4 regions of the Thioalkalivibrio sp. ALE28 genome follow, and region 1 is predicted to be linked to each of the others. Evidence: predicted binding sites of a transcription regulator. Region 1 holds the regulator's gene; each other region holds the start of a gene.

Region 1 (5,813 bases):
TGCATTGACAGCCGCGAGGTGTCCACCGTCAGGTCGGCCTCCGCCGCGACGTGGCCCAGCCACTCGCGTTCGCGGTCGATGGCCTCCACCAGGGGTACGCCATCGCGCGCCAGTGGGTGACGCCGCCGGGTCAGGTGGTAGCGCCGCAGCAGCACGTCGCTGGAGGCCTGCAGGAACAGGACCTCCACCTGCAGGCCCTCCGCCCGTAGCCCGGCCAGCAGGCTGGAAAACCCTTTCAGGGCCTCCAGCCCGCTGCGCACGTCGACGCCCACCGCCAGATGGCGATCGCCCTCGGTGTCGTAGTGGCCCTGGCGCACCTGGCGGATCAGATCCGGCAGCAGCGGCAGCGGGAGGTTGTCCACACAGAAATAGCCCGCGTCCTCCAGGGTGTGCAGGGCGACGGTCTTGCCGGATCCGGACAGACCGCTGACGATCAGCAGGCGCATGACGGCCTCAGCCCTCCGGGTCCGGGTTAGGGACGGTCGTGGCGGGCACGGCCCGGTGGTAGGGCGGCTCCTCGGCCTCGCCGCTCATCTGCCGCCGCTGGCGGGCGCGCAGGTCATCCCCGGCGATGTAGCCCTGCATGTGCAGCATGTGGTTGCGCACGGCGGCCTCGATCATCACCGCGATGTTGCGACCCGGCGCCACCGGGAGGCTGATCAGCGGGATCCGCAGGCCAAGGATGTCGATCTCGCCGCGGCGCCCGTTCAGCCGGTCGTCGGGCACCGGCGAGGGTTCACCGTGATCGCGCAGGTCGATAATCAGTCGCAGGTACTTGCCGCCCTTGATTGCGGAGTCGCCGTACATCGCGCGGATGTTCAGCACCCCCAGGCCGCGCACCTCGAGCAGGTCCTGGAGCAGGGCCGGGCAGTGACCGCGCACGATGTCGGGGGCAATGCGCGCGAACTCGGGGGCATCGTCGGCGATCAGGCGGTGCCCGCGCGAGATCAGCTCCAGCGCCACCTCGCTCTTGCCGACGCTGGAGGCCCCGCTGATCAGGACGCCGATGCCGAGGATCTCCATGAACACGCCATGGCGCACTTCGAAGTGCGCCAGACGCTGCTGCAGGAAGTAGCGCAGCAGCGCGATGATCTCGTGGCTGCTGGTGCTGGAGCACAGGATCAGCGGCAGCGCCTCCTGCGGGGCATGGGGCATCTCCGAGAACGGGCAGGTGTCCTCGGCGAAGATCACCGCGGTGGTGCCGGTGCGGGCCATCTCCAGGATCAGGTCGTTGCGCTGGTCGTCGCTGAGGCCGGCGATGTAGCGGGCCTCGAAGTCCCCGATGACTTGGATGCGGTTGGGTCGGATCAGGTTGAGGTGGCCGGCCAGAGGCAGGTCATCCCCGTCCTCGCCGACCAGCTTGCGGTCGGGGGCGGCGTGCTCGCCATGCACGAAGCGCAGATCCAGGCGGTTGCCCATAGCCTGGATCAGGCTCTCCACGTTGATGTCGCGGGCAATCCCGCCTTCGCCCAGTGCCTCGTTCATGAGCAGGGCCGGCGGGGATCGGTGGCGTGGCAGGGTGCGGGGCGCACGGGATCAGCCCTCGCGGAAGCGGCGGACGAGTTCCTGTTCCAGGCTGGCGGCATCGCCGGCCCGGCGCAGGGCGGCAATGGTGTCCGGTTGCGAAAGCCCGCGCGCCAGCTGGGCCAGCAGGTCGAGGTGATCGCTGGTGGCGGCCTCCGGGACCAGCAGGGCGATCAGGATGTCGACCGGCTCGTGGTCCATGGCGTCAAAGTCGACGCCGCTCTCCAGGCGCAGGACGGCCACGCGCGGAGCCTCGAGATCGGCCAGGCGGCCATGGGGGATCGCAACCCCATGGCCCAGGCCGGTGGAGCCCAGCTTTTCGCGCGCGGACAGGGCCTCGAAGATCGCGGTGCTGCCCGGTCCGCCGGCATCACCGCCGCCGGCGAGGAGTTCCGACAGGGCCTCCAGGGCCCGCTTCTGACTGGAGCATTCCGGCTCCAGGCGGATGCGCTCGGCGGTGATCAGCTCGGCAATGGACATGGGTCAGGAGGCCTGCTCGCGGTTGCGCTGGGCGCCCTCGGCCCGGTGATGATCCTTGACCTTTTCCTTGTGCTTGATCAGCTGGCGGTCGACCTTGTCGATCAGCGCGTCGATGGCGGCGTACATGTCCTCGTGGGAGGCCTCGGCGTGGATGTGATTGCCGCTGACCTGGAGATTCGCCTCGGCCTTGTTGAACTGGTTCTGGGTCTTCTCGTGGGTCAGCACGACGTGCACGTCGATGACCTTGTCGAAGTGGCGCTCCAGCTTCGCGAACTTCTCGTTGACGTAGTCGCGCAGGGCGTCGGTGAGGTCCACATGGTGGCCGGTCAGGTTGATCTGCATGGTCGGGACTCCTTGGTTACTTGTGGCCGGTGGGCATGGAGGCCATCTGCCGGCGTTCGCTGGATGAAGGGATCTGCATCGCCTCGCGGTACTTGGCTACGGTGCGACGCGCCACATTGATGCCCCGGTCCGCCAGGATCTGGGCGAGCCGGGCATCGCTGAGCGGCTTGTTCGCGGGTTCGTCGTCGATCAATTCGCGAATCATGGCACGGATGGCGGTGGCGGAACACTCGCCACCGTCGTTGGTGCCGACGTGGCTGGAAAAGAAATACTTGAACTCGAAGACCCCGCGCGGGGTGTGCATGTATTTCTGGGTTGTGACCCGGGAGATGGTCGATTCGTGCATCTCCAGGATCTCGGCGATATCGCGCAGGATCAATGGCTGCATCGCGACCTCGCCGTGTTCCAGGAAGCCCTGCTGGCGATGGACGATCGCCTCAGCGACGCGCAGCAGGGTGTCGTTGCGGCTGTGCAGGCTCTTCAGGAACCAGCGCGCCTCCTGCAGCTGGTCGCGCATGAAGGCGCTGTCGCGGGCATCCGATACCTGGCGCACCATGCCGGCGTAGAGGTCGTTGATACGGATGCGTGGCGCGATCTCCGGGTTCAGCTCCACGCGCCAGCCCTCCGGGGTGTGGCGCACGTAGACATCGGGCACCACGTATTCGGAGGTGGCGGCACTGATCTGCGCGCCCGGCCGCGGGTTCAGGGTGCGGATCAGGTCCAGGGCGCGCGCCAGTTCGTCCGGGTCGCGCACACCCGACTGGCGTTGCAGGGCTTTGTAATCCCGCTTGCCCAGGCTGTCCATGCCGTGTTCCAGGATCGCCCGGGCGGCCTCGCGGGCGGGGGCGTCCGGGGCCAGTTCGCGCAGCTGGATCTCCAGGCATTCGCGCAGGTCGCGCGCGCCCACGCCCAGCGGGTCGCATTGCTGGATCCAGTGCAGGACCGCCTCGACCTCGTCCACGCCGACGGGTTCGTCCTCGCCGCGGCTGATGGTCTCGGCCAGGGTCTCGAGGTCGCCTTCGAGATAGCCATCGGGGCTGATCGCGTCGATCAGGGCCGCGCCGATGCGCTGGTCGCGCGGGGTCAGGTGGCTCAGGTGCAGCTGCCACAGCAGGTGGTCCTGCAGGCCCTCGCCGTCATCGTCACTGGTGTTCTCCAGTGGGTCGCGGTCATCCACGCCCTTGGGGGCGGGCGGCGGTTCGTAGATGTCGTCCCAGCGGCTGTCGGTGGTGAGCTCCTCGGGAATCACGTCATCGCTGGTGGTAGTGGCCTCCATGCGGTCGCCTTCCACCACCTCGCCCTCCGCGTCCAGGCGCTCGGCCCCGCCCATGTCGTCCTCGTCTTCCACCTGTTCCAGCATGGGGTTGCTCTCCAGCGCCTGCTGGATCTCCACCTGCAGCTCGAGCGTGGACAACTGCAACAGGCGGATCGCCTGCTGCAGTTGCGGGGTCATGGTGAGCGTTTGACCCAGCTGAAGATTCAGGCCGGGTTTCAGCATTGGCTGTGCGGGTCGCGGGTGACCATAAGAGCGATCTTAAATGCTGCCTCGTGGTTTGTGCACCGGCGCGGGTTGTGCGCGTGCCGGAATCACAGGCGGAAATTCTCGCCGAGATAGACCCGGCGCACCTGGGGATCGGCCAGTAGCTCGTCGGGTGTCCCGGCGGCCAGCAGGCGCCCCTCGCTCAGAATATAGGCCCTGTGGCAGATCCCGAGGGTTTCGCGCACGTTGTGATCGGAGATCAGAACCCCGATGCCGCGCGCTGCAAGGTGGCGAATTACATCCTGGATATCGCCCACCGAGATCGGGTCCACCCCGGCAAAGGGCTCGTCCAGGCAGATGAATTGCGGGTCACCGGCCAGGGCCCGCGCAATCTCGGCGCGCCGACGTTCGCCGCCGGACAGCGCGATCCCGGGGCTGTGGCGCACGGTCTCGAGCTGAAACTCCTCGATCAGGGCGTCGCCGATACGCCGGCGTTCGTGGCGGTCCAGGCCGGGGCGCAGTTCCAGCACGGCCTGCAGGTTGTCCCACACGCTCAGGCGGCGAAAGATCGAGGCCTCCTGGGGCAGGTAGCCGAGACCGGCGCGGGCGCGCACGTGGATGGGCGCGCGGGTGATGTCGTGCCCGCCCAGGGTGATGCGCCCGGCGTTAGGGCGGATCAGCCCGACCAGGCTGTAGAAGCAGGTGGTCTTGCCGGCGCCGTTGGGACCCAGCAGGCCGACCACTTCACCGGGTGCGAGGTCGACATCCATCTGGTCGAGCACGGTGCGCTGGCCGTAGCGCTTGGTCAGTTCGCGCCCGATCAGGCGATCACGGGCCTCGGCGGGTGCCGGCGCCGGGCTGGTGGCGGGTGCGTTCATTCGTCGTCGCGTGGCTGGATGGTGATGCGTACGCGTTCGCTGTCGTCCTCGCCGCGTTCGGCCTCGATCACGTCGGTGGTCAGGTCGTAGGTGATGCGCTTGCCGCGCGCCTCTTCGCTGGCGGTGATCACATGGGCCTGGTCGGTGAGGATCATGCGGTCATCGTTCAGCAGGTAGTCGATGCGCAGCGCGGTGGCGATGCGCATCTCGCCGGTCTCGGGGTCGGGGGATTCCAGGCGGGCCGGCTCGCCGTGGGCCTCCATCTCGTAGGGGCGACGATCCCGGGTGCGCACGTAGACCGTGTCGGCCTCCAGCGTCATGTCGCCGCGGATCACGATCACGTCCCCGGTGTAGGTGCCCAGGCCCTGGCGTTCGTCCATCTCCGCGTGGTCGGCGGTGATCTCCACCGGCAGCGAGGGTCCCGACCCCTGCTGGCCCAGGGCCGGCGTCGCCAGCAGGGCGGAGAGGAGGCCGGCCGCCGCAAGCAGGCCCGGCAGGCGGCGGCTATTCGGGATCGGGGTCATGCGCGGGGTCCTCCTCGCTCGCCTCGCTGTAGAGCGAGTACACGTCATGGAACAGCTCTATGGTATCCGCTCGCGAGTCCACGCGCAGGCCGGTGCCGCGCTGGAACAGCCCGGGCTGGTTCAGGGTGGAGAGGGCGTCCGAGGTGGCGACCATGGTGTCTGTGGCGATGCGTACATCCCGCGAGTCGATGACCGTCTGCACGCGTTCGCCGAGGGCTGGTTGTACGCCGTGGGTGGGGCCGACCAGGTCCAGGGTTTCGTCAGCCGGGCGGTGCAGGGCCGCCGGGGCGGTCCAGCGCCATTCGATACCGCCATCGGCGAACAGGTCGAGTTCCGGGTCATCCACCCACTGCGGCCCGTCGCGGCCGAATTCGCGCAGTCGGGTGCCCTGCAGCCGGTGGGTCCGCTCACCGTCGTCGCTGGTGGCGTGCAGCGTGAATCCGTCGATCTGCAGGGTCACCTCGCCCTCGGGCGGGGTGACCTCGGCGGTTGCGGGGCTTGCGCACGCCAGCGTGAACAGGACCAACGGCGGCGCCAGACCGTACCGGTTGCGTCTCCGCCGGCTCATCCGTTCAGGTAGGTCTC
Region 2 (5,813 bases), on a different contig from region 1:
GCGCCGCCGCTACCCCCCTCGGCGAGGGCGGTCAGTGGCCAGAGGCTCCCCGTAACGGCCGTCAGGACGAGGGCCGCGATGTGCGTATAGCGTTGATTCATGGCTATTTAAGCTTGCGGATCCGTTCGCTGGGGCTGATCACGTCGGTCAGCCGGATACCGAACTTTTCGTTGACCACCACCACCTCGCCATGCGCAATCAGCGTCCCGTTCACCAGCACGTCCAGCGGCTCGCCGGCCAGGCGGTCCAGCTCCACCACCGAGCCCTGATTCAGCTGGAGGAGGTTGCGGATCGGGATGCGCGTGCGACCGATCTCCATGGAGATGGTCACCGGTACATCCAGGACCATCTCCAGGTTCAGCTCCTCCCCGTCGCCCTGCACCACGCCGGAGAGCTGCTCCGGCTGCAGGGCCTCCGCGCCCGGGTCCGGCTTGTGCTTGCGTTCCCGCTTCTCGGCCTTCGGCGCTTCCTGCGCCGGGTCCTCGGACGCCCCGCCCTGTGCCTCGTTCAGCAGCGCGTCGGGGTCGGCGGCTGCCTCGCCATCCTCGTCCTTCTGCTCCGCCAGGGCGGCCGCCCACTCGTCGGCCAGGGCCTGGTCATCGGAACCGCCCTCCGTCTCCGGATTCTCGGCGGCGGCCTCCGCGTCGGGGCCGGGGGTGTCCTGTTTGGGATCGTCGGTGTCTGCCATGCTGCGGCCCTCTATCGTTTGATGATGCGTTCCGAAATCTGGATCGCATTCAGCCCATTGGATACGCCGAACTTCCCGCGGAACATCGGGATATCTTCGACCTGCAGGGAAATCTTCTCGGGGAGATCAACCGGGATGATGTCGCCCGGCTGGATATCCAGCAGCTCGCGCACGGTCACCTCGGTCTCGGCCAGGATGGAGCTGATCTCGACCTCGGCGGTCTGAATCTCCTCCTGGAGTGCGTGCATCCAGCGCTGGTCCACGTCGGAGCGGTCCGACTGGATACCGGTGTCCAGCTGCTCGCGTATCGGCTCGATCATCGAGTACGGCAGGGTCACGTGCAGGTTGCCACCGCCCCCGTCGAGCTCGATGTGGAACTCGCTGATCACCACGATCTCGGTCGGCGAGACGATATTCGCGAACTGCGGGTTGACCTCGGAGTTCAGGAACTCGAACTCCAGCTCCATGACCGGCTGCCAGGCCTTCTGCATGTCCTCGAACGCGCCTTCCAGCACGCCGTGCACCACCTTCATCTCCATCGGGGTGAAGTCACGCCCCTCGATGCGGGTGTAGTAACGGCCGTCGCCGCCGAAGAAGTTGTCCACCAGGATGAACACCAGCTTCGGGTCGAACACGAACAGCCCGGTGCCGTGCAACGGATGCGCGCGCACCAGGTTCAGGCTGGTGGGCACGAACAGCGAATGCATGTACTCGGAGAACTTGGTGATGCGGGTGCCCACCACCGAGATCTCGGCGGAGCGACGCAGCACGTTGAACAGACGGACCCGCAGGTGACGCGCGAAGCGCTCGTTGATCATCTCCAGCGTGGGCATGCGCCCACGCACGATCCGGTCCTGGGTGGCGAAGTTGAATTCGCGTGCCTGGCCATCACTCGGATACGGGTCTTCGGTCTCGACGTCGCCCTCGTCCACGCCGTGCAGGAGGGCATCGATCTCGTCCTGGCTGAGGATATCCGTCTGTGCCATGACGGGGCTCCTACTGCATCACCAGTTCGTTGAACAGCACGGCCTCGACCGCGTCCGGGGCATCGCGGGAACGCAGGATCCCGGCGATCGTCTCTTTCAGTTCTTCCGCCAGGGCCTCCTTGCCCGCGCGGGTATTGAGATCCTCGTAGCGCTGTTCCGCCAGGATGCCCAGGAGGTCGTTTCGGATTGCCGGCAGGTGCCGTTCGAAGGCCTCGGCGACCGCCGGGTCATGGGTCACCAGCGACAGTTCCGCGCGCAGGTAGCGGATGCGCCCCGGGGCCTCGATGTTCACCGTCATCGGCTCGAGGCTGGTGTACAGCCGCTCGGGCGGGCCGGCTTCGACCTGCTCGGTATCGTCACCGTCCGCCATCAGGAAGAACCAGGCGGCGGCCGCACCGCCGGCTACGAGAAACAGGACGACCAGGATCAGGACGATCAGCTTGCCCTTCCCGCCCTTCTTCGGGGCGCCGCCTTCGTCGTCGTCCAGATTGACTTCCTTCTCTGCCATATCGCACCCGCTGTCCGGTAAACCGAGGATTCGTTCTCGGTACAAACCTTAGCAAGGCTGATGCCAGAAGTCGTTTTAGTGTTTTTAATCCGTCAGTTACGGGTAGTCACTGGCGGTTTTCCGGGGCAAACGCGGGCGCGGAAAACATGAAGAACGTCAAGAATCGGCCGCCCGGCCGCCGTGAAAGACGGAATCTTGGCGGCACACGGGAACAGGGAGAACCCGGCATCAGCGCAGGAACGAGCCGGCAGCCACGGCCGCAGGCCGCGGCTGCCACCGGGCCGGAGGGATCAGGCAAACAGGTCCAGGCGCCGGTTCAGCATGGAGAGCGTGCTGCCATCGGCCTCGCGGTCCTCGGCCTCGGCAGCCTCGTCATCCGCCGCGAGCGCCGTCTCGCCGGCCTCCTGCTCCGCCTGCTCCTCGGCCGCGTGGTCGGACACGGTCGCATCGTCCAGCATCAGGCCGCTCTCGGCCAGGCTGTCACGCAGGCGCGGCATGGCCGCCTCCAGCACCTCGCGGGTCACCGGATTGGCACTGATGAACTGGATACTGGTGCGATCACCCTCGACCAGCACACGCACATCCAGGCTGCCCAGTTGCGGCGGGTGCAGCTTGAGTTCGGTACGCCCGCCCTGCGCCTGGGCCAGCAGGCGCACCTGGTCGGCCAGCTCCCGGGCCCCGTTGGGCTGCTGCAGGAGTCGTGTCAGATCGAGGCGCGGCAGCGCCCGCGCCCCGTCCGCCCCTTCGGCTTGCCCGAGCCCCTGGGCCGGCAGCACCCCGCTCAGGGGGTCGGAACGGCCGCGGCGCGCCTCGTCACCCCCCTGCCCCATCCACTGGGCCAGGATCTCCAGGACGTTGTCGCGGGCCATGCCTCCCTGCGCACCCACCACGTCGGGCTTCAGGGCAACCGCGCCATCCCGTCCGGCATTGGCCTGGGCCGCTTCGACGAACAGCCGCATGACCGCGGCCGGCAGCGGCTTCACGGGCAGGGCCCGCTCCTCGCCTCCTCCCCGGGCCGGGGTACCTTCGGCGCGGGGCACCTCGGCTCGTCCCGGTTCCTGGGTCGCAGCCATCAGCGCGGCGACCGGCAAGGTATTGCCACCCCCTTCGGGATCCGCGGCCAGGGGCCGCCCGTCCAGCAAGTCCTGGAGTCGCGCCAGCATCGCCTCCAGGTCCAGGCCTTCCAGTTCCTCGCCGGGAACGCCCAGGCTGGCCAGCAGCGACTCCATCTGGGGCTCCAGGATGGCCAGGAAGTCCTCGCCGTCCTGGCCCTTGAGGCGGCCTTGCAGGCCTTTCAGGTCGTCCAGGCCCTGCATCGAGCTGCCACCCAGCAGTTGCAGCAGCGGCAGCATGCCCTGGCCCGTATTCTGTGTTGCGATCATTGCCGGATCCTCGGTCTGCCGGGGTCATCCCCGGGCCCTTGCCTCAATCGATACTCAGGGTCCATTCAAGAACCCTGCCAACGCGCGTCTGCCTCGCGCGCATGGGCCTGGCGGGTGGCCCACATATCCTGTTCCGTCTGCTGGCGTCGCGCGTCATGCCGCGCGGTCTCGGCCCGCCGGCGCTCGAGCAGCTTCTCCAGCGAGAGGCTGTTTCGATGGCGTTCCAGCCACTCCTGGCGCGCCGTCTCCACCTGGGACTCGGCCGCCTGGATGCGCAGATCCTGCTGCTCCAGCGCGGAGCGCAGCTGGTCGCGCATGCCGGCCAGCCACTTCAGCGCATTGGCATCGTCCGGCAGGGTTGCCTGCAGGTATTCCCGCTGATAGGTCTCCAGGCGGTCGCGCTGGCCGGCGATGGCATCCAGTTGCTGCAGCCGCTCGCCCAGCTGGCGCGTCGCCTCGCTTTCCTCGATCTTGCGCAGCCGCAGCAGGCGCTCCAGGCGCTTCGGGTTCATGCCGCGCCACCCCCGACCAGGGCCAGCAGATCATCCCGGGCGCGGTCGAAGCTGACGGCCTCGTCGCGGCCCTGCCCCAGATAGGCCTCCAGGCGTTCATGCATCGCCACCGCCTCGTCCAGATGCGGATCGGCGCCCTTGCGGTAGGCCCCCACCGCGATGAGGTCGCGATTGCGCATGTAGGTGGCGGCCAGATCACGGAAGCGGCGGGCCGCGCGTTCGTGTTCCGGAGTGATCAGTGACGACATCACACGCGAGACCGACGCCCCGACATCAATGGCCGGGTAGCGGCCCGTCTCCGCGATCTCCCGCGAGAGCACCACATGACCGTCGAGGATGGCCCGCGCTGCGTCCACGATCGGGTCGTTCTGGTCATCACCCTCGGCCAGCACGGTGTAGAAGGCCGTGATCGAGCCCCCGCCGACATCGCCATTGCCCGCTCGCTCCACCAGCTGTGGCAGGCGCGCGAACACCGACGCCGCATAGCCTTTGGAAGCCGGTGGCTCGCCAATGGCCATCGCGATCTCGCGCGCCCCCTGGGCAAACCGGGTCAGGGAGTCCATCAGCAGGAGCACGTGCAGCCCCTGGTCCCGGAAATGCTCGGCCACCGCCGTGGCCACCCAGGCACCATGCTGGCGCAGCAGCGGCGACTGATCCGCGGGAACCGCCACCACCACGGTACGGGTACGCGATTCCTCATCCAGGATTTCGTGGATGAATTCGTTGACCTCACGGCCACGCTCGCCGATCAGGCCGACCACGATTACGTCCGCTGTGGTGTTGCGCGTCATCATGCCCAGCAGAACGCTCTTGCCGACCCCTGAACCCGCGAACAGGCCCAGCCGCTGGCCGCGCCCCACCGACAGCAGGCCGTTGATCGCCCGGATCCCGACATCCAGCGGCTCGCGCACGGGCGCACGCTGCAGCGGGTTGATCGGACGCCCGGCCAGCGGCCCAAAATCATGGGTGCGGATCGGCCCCTGGCCATCCAGGGGTGCCCCGTTGGCATCGATCACCCGTCCCAGAAGCCCCTCGCCCACCGGGATCTGGCGCTGGTTGTCCAGCGGTTCGATGCGAGCCCCGGGGGTCAACCCGGTGGCCAGCTCCTCCGGCATCAGGAAGGTGCGCTCGTTCTGGAAACCGACCACCTCCGCCGGCACCGGCTCCCCGGTTTCGCCGTGGATCAGGGCGCGCCCGCCAATCGGCAGGCGCAGACCCTCGGCCTCCAGCGTCAGGCCGGTCAGGCGCGACAGATGCCCCTCCGCCTGGGGTGGGTTGACCCGCTCCACGCGACCCCGGGACTGCTGCAACCGGTCCAGAAGCCCCGTGCTCAGACGTTCGCGGCCCTTGCGGCGCAGTTCGTCGATCGGAGTGCTCATGACTCCTCCGCATCCGGGCGGTCGGACGTCTGATGGGCGCTGTCATCCCGGGGCTCGGCGTCAGCGGCCGGGGCATACTCGCCGTTCCACAGGGCCTCGACCGCATGTTGCAAGCGCCGCTCCAGGCTCGCGTCCACGCTCGCCGCGCCCGCCTCCACCCGGCACCCGCCGCGCGCCAGGCCCGGATCCGGGACCCAGGTGATGCGCGCGTCCGCGCGCTCAGCGTAGGTCTCGACCAGCCCCTGATCCTCCGGATTCAGATGCACCCGCACCTCCTGGTTGCGCCCCGGCAACTGCGCCAGCGCGCCCTCGAGAACGGTGCGGATCTGCTCCGGCCGGGACTCCAGCTCGCTCTGCA
Region 3 (5,813 bases), on a different contig from region 1:
TGGCGCGGCCAGTAGTGCTGTTCGATTGCAGCCGCGACAGACTCATCCTCGCGGTCGTGCAGGGCGTAGTAGCGGCCCATCGTGCCCTGCAGTTCGGTGAACTCGAAGACCATCTGGGTCACCAGATCACACTTGGCCAGGCGCGCGGCGCGCGCGGCCAGCCCGGCATCCAGCCCCATCAGGCCGGCCAGGCGCTGCATCAGGGCCTCCAGCCGCACGGACTTGTCGCGCAGCGTGCCCAGGCGCTTCTCGAACACCACGGAGTCCAGCGCATCCAGCCGTTCCTCCAGACGCTTCTTGCGGTCCTGCTGCCAGAAGAACTCGGCATCGGCGAAGCGCGGGCGCAGCACGCGCTCGTTACCGTCGCGCACCGCGTGCGGGTCGCGCGACTCGATATTGCTGATCACGATGAAGTGCGGCTGCATGCGCCCGGCCTCGTCGACCACCGGGAAGTATTTCTGGTTGTCCTGCATGGTGGAGATCAACGCCTCCTGCGGGACATCCAGGAAACGCGGGTCGAAGCCGCCGGTCAGGGCCACCGGCCACTCTACCAGTGCGGTCACCTCGTCCAGCAAGTCGGCATCCACCAGTGCGCGCCCGCCCAGGGCCTTGGCCTGTTCGTGCACCTGGGCCAGGATGTTCTCGCGCCGCGCCTCGAACGACGGCTCGACAAAGCCGGGGCTGCGCAGCCGCTCGGCGTAGTCGTTGCCGCGCTTCAGCTCCAGCGCGCCGGGCTGGTGGAAGCGGTGACCATGCGTGGCCCGCCCGGCGGTCTGTTCCAGCACCGTCATCTCCAGCACCTCGGTCCCGTGCAGGACCACCAGCCAGTGCGCGGGGCGCACGAACTCGGTGCGGCTGCTGCCCCAGCGCATGCGCTTGGGCGTGGGCAGGGCTTCGAGCGCGGCCTCCAGCATCTCCGGCAGCAGCTCGCCGAGGGCGCGCCCCGGCTGCATCTGGCGGAAGACCAGGTACTCGCCCTTGTCGGTGGTCTCGCGCTCCAGGCGCTCGACCTCCACGCCACAGGAGCGGGCAAAGCCCAGCACCGCCTTGGTCGGCTCGCCGGCGTCATCGAAGGCGGCGGCCACAGCCGGGCCGCGACGCTCCTGCAACTGGTCCGGCTGCTGCCCCGGGACGTCCGGGAACAGCACCGCCAGCCGGCGCGGGGTGGCGAAGGTCTCGGGCACGCCCGGCTCCAGCCCGGCCTCGCTCAGCCGGTTGGCCAGACCCTCGGCCAGGGCATCACGCAGGCGCGGCAGGGCGGCGGGGGGCAACTCTTCGGTGCCCAGTTCGATCAGGAGTTCGCGGGCTTCAGCCATGTCGGGTCCGTGTCGGGTCCATCACGACCGCGCGCAAGGGCGCGCGATCCGGGAAATAGGGTTCAGGCGGCGTCGGGCTTGTTGGTGTCGTCATCGGCGCACAGCGGGAAGCCCAGGGCCTCGCGCGACTCGTAATACTTCTGCGCAACGTTTCGCGACAGCTCGCGTACGCGCAGGATGTAGCGCTGGCGCTCGGTGACCGAGATCGCGCCGCGCGCATCCAGCAGGTTGAAGCTGTGCGAGGCGCACAGCATCTGCTCGTAGGCCGGCAGCGGCAGGCCCAGCTCGATCATGCGGTCGCTCTCCGCCGCGTGCTGGTCGAAGGCGGCGAACAGGGCATCGCGGTCGGCATGCTCGAAGTTGTACTTCGACTGCTCCACCTCGTTCTGGTGATAGACGTCGCCGTAGGTGACCGCGCGCCCGTCCGGGCCGATGGTCCACACCAGGTCGTAGACGCTCTCCACCCCCTGCAGGTACATCGCCAGACGCTCCAGCCCGTAGGTGATCTCGCCGGAGACCGGGTGGCAGTCGAGCCCGCCCACCTGCTGGAAATAGGTGAACTGGGTGACCTCCATGCCGTTCAGCCAGACCTCCCAGCCCAGGCCCCAGGCGCCAAGGGTCGGCGACTCCCAGTTGTCCTCGACGAAGCGCACGTCGTGGGTGAGGGTGTCGAAGCCCAGCGCCTCCAGGGAGCCGAGGTAGAGGTCCTGGATGTCCGGCGGCGACGGCTTCAGCAGCACCTGGAACTGGTAGTAGTGCTGCAGGCGGTTGGGGTTGTCGCCATAGCGACCGTCGGTAGGACGGCGGCTGGGCTGCACGTAGGCCGCGCGCCACGGCTCCGGCCCGATGGAGCGCAGGAAGGTCGCCGGATGGAAGGTGCCGGCCCCCATCTCCATGTCGTAGGGCTGCAGGACCACGCAGCCGTGGTCGTTCCAGTAGTCCTGCAAGCGACGGATCAGGTCCTGGAAGGTGGGGCTGCTGCTGGACGGGGTGCGTTCGTGCGCCATGCGGGATCCCGGGTCAGGGCAAAGCGGACAGTATATCGGCCGGGCTCCAGCCTCGGCCACCGTCAGCGTCAGCGCGAAACGCGGAGACGCCCGCGCGAGTCGGCACTTCCCTGTGGCGGCAGTCGGTTTTGCGCCAGCCGGGAAGGCGCCCATACTGGAGGCTTGATCCGGTTCGGGAGAACCGCCCTGAGCGAGCCCCACGCCAATTCGGAACCGACGGTGACCGCGGAGAACGGTCAGCGCTACCGCGACACCCGCCGAGTGACGCTGGTGGGCGCGACCGTGAACAGCTTTCTGGCCGTCGCGCAGCTGCTCAGCGGCTGGCTTCTGAACTCGCAGGCGCTGGTCGCGGACGGCGTGCATACGCTGTCGGACCTCGTCACCGACGGTGTCGTGCTGTTCGCCGCGCGCAAGGCTGCGGCGTCCCCCGACCAGGACCACCCGTACGGCCATGCCCGCATCGAGACCCTCGCAACGGTGATCGTCGGGGTCTTTCTGGCAGCCGCGGGGCTGGGGATCGCCTGGGCAGCCGGCAGCCGGCTGGTCGACCCCGAGGCCATGACCGGTCCCGCCAATATGGCCATCTTCTTTGCCGCGCTGACCCTGGTCGCGAAGGAGGGCCTGTACCAGTACACCCACCGAGTGGCGAAGCGCCTGCGCTCGCGGATGCTCGATGCCAATGCCTGGCACCACCGTACGGATGCAATCTCGTCGCTGTTCGTACTGGTCGGCGTGGGTGCGGCGGTGGCGGGCTTCCCGTGGGCGGACGCCCTGGCGGCGCTGATCGTCGCCCTGTTCATCCTGCATATCGCCGGGCGCCTGATCGTGCGCGCCGCGGCGGAGCTGATCGACACCGCGCTGGAGCCGGAGAAGGTGGATCGCATTCACCGCACCATCCTGGACGTGCCCGGGGTGAAGGATGCGCACATGCTGCGCACCCGCCGCCACGGCAGCGACGTGGTGGCCGATGTGCACATCCAGGTCGCGCCGATGATCTCGGTCTCCGAGGGGCATCGGATCGCCGATGCGGTGTTCCATTCGGTGACCGACGAGCATGAGCGGGTCAACGACATCACGGTGCACGTGGACCCGGAGAATGACGCGGAGCAGGCGCGCAGCTCGACGCTGCCGTTACGGCCGGTGCTGGTAGAGGCCCTGCGCGAGGCCTGGGCCGACACCCCGGAGCTGGACGCGGTGGAGCACCTGTCCCTGCACTACCTGGGCGGCCGGGTGCACATGACGCTGACCCTGCGCCTTGACGGGGCAACCGCGGCCCCGGACCTGGAGGCGCGGGCCCGGGCCCTGGCCGACCGGCTGCACGGCCACCCGCAGGTGGGCGACATGCTGGGCGAGGTCACGCTACTCTATCGTCCGTGCACTCATTAGGTGCGGCACACCCCAGCAAGCACTATCGTTGTGCATATACGGCACCATGATGGTGCATAACGGAGGCGGCGCGGCACCCGGGGTGCCCGTTTTTCGCGCGCCCGGGCCGAATCGGGCCGGATGGCATGATGCCTGCATAATGACCCACGAAGCCGTGCAGGGGCCAACAGGCCGGCCGGCCAAAATCGAAGACTCAAGTGAAGACCAAGGAGACCCCCATGTCCGCAGCCGACGTGCTGAACCAGATCAAGGAAAAGGAAGTGCGCTTTGTCGACTTCCGCTTTACCGACTCCAAGGGCAAGGAACAGCATGTGACCATGCCGGCCCACGACATCGACGAAGAGACCTTCGAGGAAGGCAAGATGTTCGACGGCTCCTCGATCTCCGGTTGGAAGGGGATCAACGAGTCCGACATGATCCTGATGCCGGACGCCGAGTCGGCCGTGATCGACCCGTTCTTCGAAGACATGACCATGAACATCCGCTGCGACGTGGTCGAGCCGGCCACCATGCAGGGCTACGACCGCTGCCCGCGCTCCCTGGCGCGCCGCGCCGAGGCCTACCTGCAGAGCACCGGCATCGCCGACACCGCGCTGTTCGGTCCGGAGAACGAGTTCTTCATCTTTGACGACGTGAAGTGGGGTACCAGCCTGTCCGGTTCCTACTGCCGCGTGGACTCCCAGGAGGCGTCCTGGAACTCCGAGCGCGTCTACGAGGACGGCAACATCGGGCACCGCCCGGGCGTGAAGGGCGGCTACTTCCCGGTCCCGCCGGTCGACAGCCTGCACGACATCCGCTCCACCATGTGCGAAGTGATGACCGAGATGGGTCTGGAGACCGAGGTGCACCACCACGAGGTGGCCACCGCCGGCCAGTGCGAGATCGGCGTGGGCCCGGCGACCCTGACGCAGAAGGCCGACGAGGTGCAGATCCTGAAGTACGTGGTGCAGAACGTGGCCCACATCCACGGCAAGACCGCGACCTTCATGCCCAAACCGATCGTCGGCGACAACGGCTCCGGCATGCACGTGCACCAGTCGCTGTCCAAGGACGGCAAGAACCTGTTCTCCGGTGACCTCTACGGCGGCCTGTCCGAGACCGCGCTGTACTACATCGGCGGCATCATCAAGCACGCCCGTGCGCTGAATGCCTTCACCAACCCGTCCACCAACAGCTACAAGCGTCTGGTGCCGGGCTTCGAGGCGCCGGTGATGCTGGCCTACTCCGCCCGTAACCGCTCGGCCTCGCTGCGCATCCCGTTCGTGATGAACCCGAAGGCGCGCCGGATCGAGCTGCGCTTCCCGGACTCCACCGCCAACCCGTACCTGGCCTTCGCCGCGATGCTGATGGCCGGCCTGGACGGCATCCAGAACAAGATCCACCCCGGCGACGCGATGGACAAGAACCTCTACGACCTGCCGCCGGAAGAGGAAAAGGGCATCCCGCAGGTCTGCCATTCGCTGGACCAGGCGCTGGAAGCCCTGAACCAGGATCGCGAGTTCCTGACCCAGGGTGGCGTGTTCACCGACGACATGATCGATGCCTACATCGACCTGAAGATGGAAGACGTCACGCAGATGCGCATGACCACCCATCCGATCGAGTTCGACATGTACTACAGCCTGTAAGGCGTCCGCTTCCGGCCCCTCGGGGCCGCGAGGCCATCCGCCGCCGCGCCCTCCGGGGCCGGCGGCTTTTTTGTGTCCGGGCTCGGGCTCCACCAGGGAGAAGCCCTGCTCGCCGACACGACCGGCGATGCCGGATCGGGCATCGCAAAAAAGGCCCCGCGGATGGTCGATCCGCGGGGCCTTCTCGTGTGGCACCGGAAGGACTCTCCCGGGCCTCTGACCGTTCATCGGCAATCAGGCGTGCCAGCCGAACTCCTCGGCCTTCTGCTGTGCCAGCGCCGGGATGTCGGTGGCCACGAACTTCTCGTACAGCACCTGCACCCCGATCATGTGGTTGATCACCGCGTCCAGCTGGACCTGGGTCGCGGCCGGGGTGTCCTCGGACTCGTGCAGCTCGAACACCTGGCGCACGCCCTCCGGATCCAGCAGACCGGCCTCCTCGACCTTCTCCGGCGCGAGGTAGCGATCGGCCAGGG
Region 4 (5,813 bases), on a different contig from region 1:
ATCCTGCTGACCACCGAGTGGCCGAGCCTTGGCTTCCCGCTGGGCGAGGTGGAGGCCTGGCTGCGGGGCTGGGGTGCGGGTGCCTATCTGGTGTTCGTGCTCGCCTTCATGCTGCTGGCCCTGTTCCCGCTGCCCAGTACCTTCTGGATCCTGCTGGGCGGGGCCCTGTTCGGCCCCTTCACCGGCGCCGCCCTCAGCCTGCTGGCAGCGACCCTGGCGGCGGTCATTGCCTTCCTGCTGGCGCGTACCTGGCTGCAGCCCTGGCTGGCCCCGCGCATGGGGCCGCGCAGCACGCGGCTGCGGGCGGATGTAGAGGCCGAGGGCTGGCGGGTTGTGGCCCTGACCCGTCTGGTGCCGGTGTTTCCGTTCGCGCCGACGAACTACGCCTTGGGACTGGTTCGGCTGCCGCTGCCGGTCTTCGCGCTGACGACCATGGTCGCCCTGATCCCCAGCCTGTTCGCCTATGCCTGGCTGGGGCACGCCACCCGGCAGATGGCCAGTGGCGCCGACAGCGGGGTACAGCTGGGTCTGGCCCTGCTCGCGGTGCTGGCGCTGTTGCTGTTGCTGCCGCGCCTGGTGCGCCGCATCTGGCTGGGCCAGAAGACACTGCACACCGAGGCGCCGCTGACCTCAGTATCTTCCTCAGACCCAGGCGAGCAGGACCCCGATGCCCAGGGCGAGGAACAGCAGGGCGGCGAGCGCGCGTAACAGCCGCAGGGGCAGGTGGCAGGCGAAGCGCTGGCCCAGCCACACTACCGGGGCATTCGCGAGCACCATGCCGATGGTCGAGCCGATCACGACCAGGATCAGGCTGTCGAAGGTCGCGGCCAGCGCGCCGGTGGCGACCTGGGTCTTGTCGCCCATCTCGACCAGGAAGAACAGCACCGTGGTGGTCCAGAACACGCCGTGTTTCGACGCGGCCGGCAGCTCGTCCTCGCCATCCGGGACCAGTACCCAGGCGGCCATCACGATGAACCCGATCCCCAGACCCCAGCGCAGCCAGTCCTCCGGGATGCTGGCGCCGATCCACACGCCCGCCAGCGCGGCCAGGAAGTGGTTGGCCAGCGTGGCCACCACGATGCCCCAGATGATGGGCCAGGTCTGCTGGTAGCGGCAGAACAGGAGCAGGGCGAGGAGCTGGGTCTTGTCGCCCATCTCGGCGATGGCGACGATGACGGTAGAGACGAGCAGGGCTTCCATGACGGTCTTCCGGGCCGGGTGGGTGGGCAAGACACGTGACATCGCACCACCCACCCGGCCACGGATCGGGGCGCCATGCCACAGGTCTCGCGGGGCCCGGTGCCGCATCGGCGGCGGGGCTGTCTGCACCACGGTCCTCCGGGCGGAGGATCGAATCTGTTGATGCAGACCCCGGTGAGGCCAGGCCACCCGGGTCGCTACTCCCCTGAAGCTGACCGGATTCTAGTCATCCCGGTCCGCGCGGGCAAGGACGATCGCGGCTCCGGGCTGCGCCGCTGACGAGGCTTGGGTAGCATGCGCGCGATGAAACGCTTCCTTTACTGGGTCGATCGGGCCCCCCTTTGGCTGTTCGCACTGCTGGTTGCGACCGTCGGCCTGGCCCCCTGGACCCCCGAGCCGCATGTTGCGGAGAAACTGCGCTGGCTGTTCGCCGGTGAGCTGACGCGGCTACCGGACATTCTTGACCTGGTCCTCCACGCCACACCGTGGCTGTTGATGGCCTTCAAGCTCTACCGCAACAGCGTCACGGCCCGCGGCACCCCCTGACCCGAGTGTTTCCCCGCCGCTTGTGGGAAATCGACGCCGCGATCACCGGCCGCTACCGTTTTCGCACCTTTTCAACCCCGGGAGACTCCCATGCGCTTTATTGTTGCCGTCACCGCCGGTACCGACGACCCGACCCGCGCCACGCTTGGCATGATCGCCGCCAATGTGGCCAAGCAGCAGGGCCACGATGTGACCGTCTGGCTGCAGGGCGAGGCCGTGAACATCGCCAACCGCAACGTGTACGACAAGATCGTTGGCCACAACATGCCGGCAATGAAGGACATCGTGGATTCGCTGGTGAGTGAAGGCGTCCCGTTCTGGGCCTGCGAGGCCTGCGCCAAGGGTCGCGACGTCGGCGAGCACAACTTCCTGCCGAACGCCGAGATGGCCGGCATGGGCCACTACGTCCAGGCCGTCGCCGAGTTCGACCGCTCCATGAGCTTCTGATCGGCCGTGCCGTTCCGCGGGCGGGGCGTGATGCCCCGCCCGTTTTTGTTTGTACCCCCGCTGTCAGTCGGTCGAACTGGCACATCGCATGCTTGTTTGTTCCGGGAGTGATTCACGGACGACGAGCATGACCCAGAACACATCCCCGAATTCTTCCCTCGAAGAGTCCATTGGCGATTTCCTGGTCGCCTCGCGCAAGTGCGAGGTGGTGAGCCTGGAGCGCCTGCTGGAGGCGGTGCAGCTGGTCGGGCGCATCCGCGCGCTGGTGCATGCCCTGCAGCGCGAGCGCGGGGCCTCCAGCCTCTGGATCGGGTCCGGCGGCCAGCGCTATACCCGCGAACTGGAGCAGTACCGGGCCGAATCGGACGCCGCCGCGGCCGCGTTCCGCGAGCACCTGGATGGCTGGCTGGCCCCGGACGCCTGCGCCCATGGCCGCAGTCGGCTGCTGGGGCGCATGGCGCTGGCGCTGCATGGCCTGTCCGGCCTGGGCAGCCTGCGCGAGGAGGTCCTGGAGCTGACCCTGAGCCCGATGGACTCGACCCGCGGCTTCAGCGAGCTGATTCGCGCCCTGATGGCCCTGGTGTTCGAGGCTGCGGATTCGGCGACCGATCCCGAGGTCTCGCGGGCCCTGGTGGCCCTGCTGAACTTCATGCAGGGCAAGGAACTGGCAGGGCAGGAGCGCGCGATCGGGGCCGCCGGGTTTGGCGCCGCGAACTTCGAGCCCGAACTGCGCCAGGCGCTGGTCCATCGGATCGATGCCCAGGAACGGGCGTTCCGCATCTTCTCCGAGTTCGCGGCACCGGCGGCCTGTGCCGCCTGGCGCGAGCTGCAGACGGCGGCCTTCGCCGCCGACATCGAGCGTCTGCGCCGCCGGGCCTGTACCGAGGCCTCCGGGCACCACGACCCCGCCCGGGCCGAGGAATGGTTTGCCTGTACCACCGCGCGCATCGACGCGATGAAGGAGATCGAGGATCTGCTGGAGATGCACCTGAACGAGTGCTGCTCGGCACGCATCACGGCGGATCGCGCGGACCTCGGCGCGGTGCGTGACCGGGTCGCGCAACTCGCCGAGTCGGAACTGCGCGACAGCGTCCCGTATGCGGTGTTCTTCGGCGCGCCGGAGGGCCTGGAGCCCGCGCAGGAGGAGGGCGATGCCGCACTCAACGTACCGATCGTCGGACACTCGGTGATGGACTTGGTGCAGCGCCAGGCGGCCCGGCTGCAGTCGGTGGAGGATGAACTGCATGCGGCACGCCAGGCCCTGGCCGAGCGCAAGACCATCGAGCGTGCCAAGGCGCTGCTGATCCAGCACCGCGGCCTCAGCGAGGACCAGGCCTACAAGCTCCTGCGCCAGACGGCGATGAACCAGAACCGGCGCCTGGCCGAGGTCGCCGAGGCGACCGTCGCGATGTCCGACCTGCTGGGCAAGGGCGGCCTGTAGCTAATACGCGGGGAAAGGGATTCCGCCCCTGTGGGAGCGGGCTTGCCCGCGAAGCCCCTGCCAGTGTCCGCGACTGGCAGGGGCTTCGCCGCCAGGGCGGCTCCTACAGGTTGTGCACCAGCGCGGTTCATCTGCACCGCAAGCGCGCCCCAGTATGGTGCCTTGCGGATCGTCTCCCGGACGCCGGGTTTTCCGAAAGCGTTCGACTCCATACGGCGAACCATCCGATTTTCCCGCGCCATGGCGCGATTGTTTCTGGCGGGGTCGATTAGCAACGGCTAATTGGCATACCTCCTGCAGGAGTATGGGCAAGACGAGCCAATGGCGGTTCGTCGCCTGACAACAGGGAGACCCGGTGACCGGGTCCTCCCACGGGACTGGACAAAGGCGTCCATCACCCGGCTGCACAAGCGGCCGGGCTGATGCGACGCCTTTTTTCGTTTTTGGGATGTGTTTGCTGACAAGGGGAGTGAATCCGCAATGACCGATCATACGAATGACACGAAAAAGACCTCCGGCCTGTCGCGCCGGCGTTTCCTGGGCGGTATGGCCGCCGGGATCGGGGCGACCGCGCTGGGCGTTTCCGGGGCCGCGCCGTGGGGCTATGCGAAGGCCGGCAACGGCAAGCCGGAGACCACCGAGGCGAAGCTGGGCTTCATCGCGCTGACCGATGCCGCGCCGCTGTTCATCGCGTTGGAGAAAGGCTTCTTTGCCGCTCACGGCATGCCCGACGTGCAGGTGCTGAAGCAGTCCTCCTGGGGCACGGTGCGCGACAACCTGGAACTGGGCTCGCGCCGCGGCGGTATCGACGGCTCGCACATCCTGACGCCGATGCCCTACCTGATCCACCGCCGCGGCACGCCGATGACGATCCTCGCGCGGCTGAACCTGGCCGGGCAGTGCATCTCGGTGGGTGACGAGTACGCGGACCTGAAGGTCGGCACCGACACCACCGAGTTCAGGGGCGCGCTGGCGGAGAAGGACGCCGGCGGGGATGACATCCGCGCGGCGATGACCTTCCCGGGCGGGACCCATGACCTGTGGATCCGTTACTGGATGGCCGCCGGCGGGATCGACCCGGATCGCGACATCGCCACCATCGTCGTCCCGCCGGCGCAGATGGTCGCCAACATGCGCGTCGGCTCCATGGACACCTTCTGTGTCTGCGAGCCCTGGAACATGCAGCTGATCAACCAGGGCATCGGCTACACCGCGAACACCACCGGCGAGCTCTGGCACAACCACCCGGAAAAGGCGCTGGGGATGCGCGCGGACTGGGTGGAAGCCAATCCGAATGCGGCCCGCGCCCTGACCATGGCGGTGATGGAGGCGCAGATGTACTGCGAGGATCCGGCGAACAAGGAAGAGGTCGCCGAGATCTGTTCGCGCCGGCGCTACATCCACGCCCCGTACGCCGACATCATCGATCGCATGCAGGGGAACTTCGACTACGGCACCGGCCGCGTGGTCGAGGACCACCCCGACCAGATGCGCTACTGGAAGGACCAGGCCTCCTATCCCTTCAAAAGCCACGACCTGTGGTTCCTCACCGAGGACATCCGCTGGGGTTACCTGCCGCCGGATATCGACATGCAGGCCCTGGTAGACGAGGTCAACCGCGAGGACATCTGGCGCGAGGCGGCCGCCTCGCTCGGCATCGATTCGGCCGACATCCCCGAATCCACCTCGCGCGGCCAGGAAACGTTCTTCGACGGCAAGGTCTTCGACCCGGAAGACCCGCAGGCCTACCTCGACAGCCTGGAGATCAAGGCGATCGCGTCCTGACGCGGTGGCCCGCCGACACCTGCACAGACGATTCAAGAGGATTCGATGATGAGTGCCATTCTCGATCGCAACATGACCTTCGGCGCCGGGCGCGAACGCCCGGCGGCCGCGGAGACCTCCACGGCCCCGGTGGCCCGCTCGACCCCGCCGTCGGCCCGTTCCGGCGGTGCCCCGCCGCCCGACCCCGGGCTCTGGGGCCGGCGTATGCGTCACGCGGCCACCGTGGTGCTGCCCCCGGTGATCGTGACCGCGATTTTTTTGTTTCTGTGGGAAATGATGACGTCCTCCCAGGGAGCCGTACTGCCCGGCCCGAGTCAGGTGATCTCCGACACCTGGGAACTGATCGTCAATCCGTTCTATGACTACGGCGGCAACGACGTGGGTATGGCCTGGC

What was found. Region 1 encodes sigma-54, which starts transcription at its own class of promoters, with help from an activator protein. Its sites were predicted from a motif close to TGGCANGNTNCNTGCTT; they were not measured.
Region 2: a site for sigma-54 is predicted at 2,232-2,248, ahead of fliL (flagellar basal body-associated protein FliL). Genes of this name have one in related genera too.
Region 3: a site for sigma-54 is predicted at 3,831-3,847, ahead of glnA (glutamate--ammonia ligase). Genes of this name have one in related genera too.
Region 4: a site for sigma-54 is predicted at 2,271-2,287, ahead of D105_RS0107205 (nitrate regulatory protein). Genes of this name have one in related genera too.

The regions. Positions count from the first base shown of each region.
Region 1 is NZ_KB898099.1:79,087-84,899, forward strand. It holds gene rapZ (RNase adapter RapZ) at 1-446, opposite strand, end outside; gene hprK (HPr(Ser) kinase/phosphatase) at 454-1,485, opposite strand; gene D105_RS0108420 (PTS sugar transporter subunit IIA) at 1,537-2,004, opposite strand; gene hpf (ribosome hibernation-promoting factor, HPF/YfiA family) at 2,008-2,346, opposite strand; gene D105_RS0108430 (RNA polymerase factor sigma-54) at 2,363-3,844, opposite strand; gene lptB (LPS export ABC transporter ATP-binding protein) at 3,934-4,704, opposite strand; gene lptA (lipopolysaccharide transport periplasmic protein LptA) at 4,701-5,228, opposite strand; gene lptC (LPS export ABC transporter periplasmic protein LptC) at 5,209-5,754, opposite strand; gene D105_RS0108450 (HAD family hydrolase) at 5,793-5,813, opposite strand, start outside.
Region 2 is NZ_KB898094.1:40,691-46,503, reverse strand. It holds gene fliO (flagellar biosynthetic protein FliO) at 1-101, opposite strand, end outside; gene fliN (flagellar motor switch protein FliN) at 104-688, opposite strand; gene fliM (flagellar motor switch protein FliM) at 700-1,674, opposite strand; gene fliL (flagellar basal body-associated protein FliL) at 1,685-2,182, opposite strand; gene D105_RS0102300 (flagellar hook-length control protein FliK) at 2,473-3,564, opposite strand; gene fliJ (flagellar export protein FliJ) at 3,630-4,076, opposite strand; gene D105_RS0102290 (FliI/YscN family ATPase) at 4,073-5,455, opposite strand; gene D105_RS0102285 (FliH/SctL family protein) at 5,452-5,813, opposite strand, start outside.
Region 3 is NZ_KB898100.1:153,026-158,838, reverse strand. It holds gene glyS (glycine--tRNA ligase subunit beta) at 1-1,316, opposite strand, end outside; gene glyQ (glycine--tRNA ligase subunit alpha) at 1,379-2,323, opposite strand; gene D105_RS0109585 (cation diffusion facilitator family transporter) at 2,486-3,709, shown strand; gene glnA (glutamate--ammonia ligase) at 3,928-5,337, shown strand; gene asnB (asparagine synthase (glutamine-hydrolyzing)) at 5,572-5,813, opposite strand, start outside.
Region 4 is NZ_KB898098.1:19,491-25,303, reverse strand. It holds gene D105_RS0107225 (TVP38/TMEM64 family protein) at 1-708, shown strand, start outside; gene D105_RS0107220 (TMEM165/GDT1 family protein) at 643-1,200, opposite strand; gene D105_RS0107215 (hypothetical protein) at 1,504-1,746, shown strand; gene D105_RS0107210 (DsrE family protein) at 1,837-2,193, shown strand; gene D105_RS0107205 (nitrate regulatory protein) at 2,321-3,634, shown strand; gene D105_RS0107200 (CmpA/NrtA family ABC transporter substrate-binding protein) at 4,115-5,419, shown strand; gene ntrB (nitrate ABC transporter permease) at 5,468-5,813, shown strand, end outside.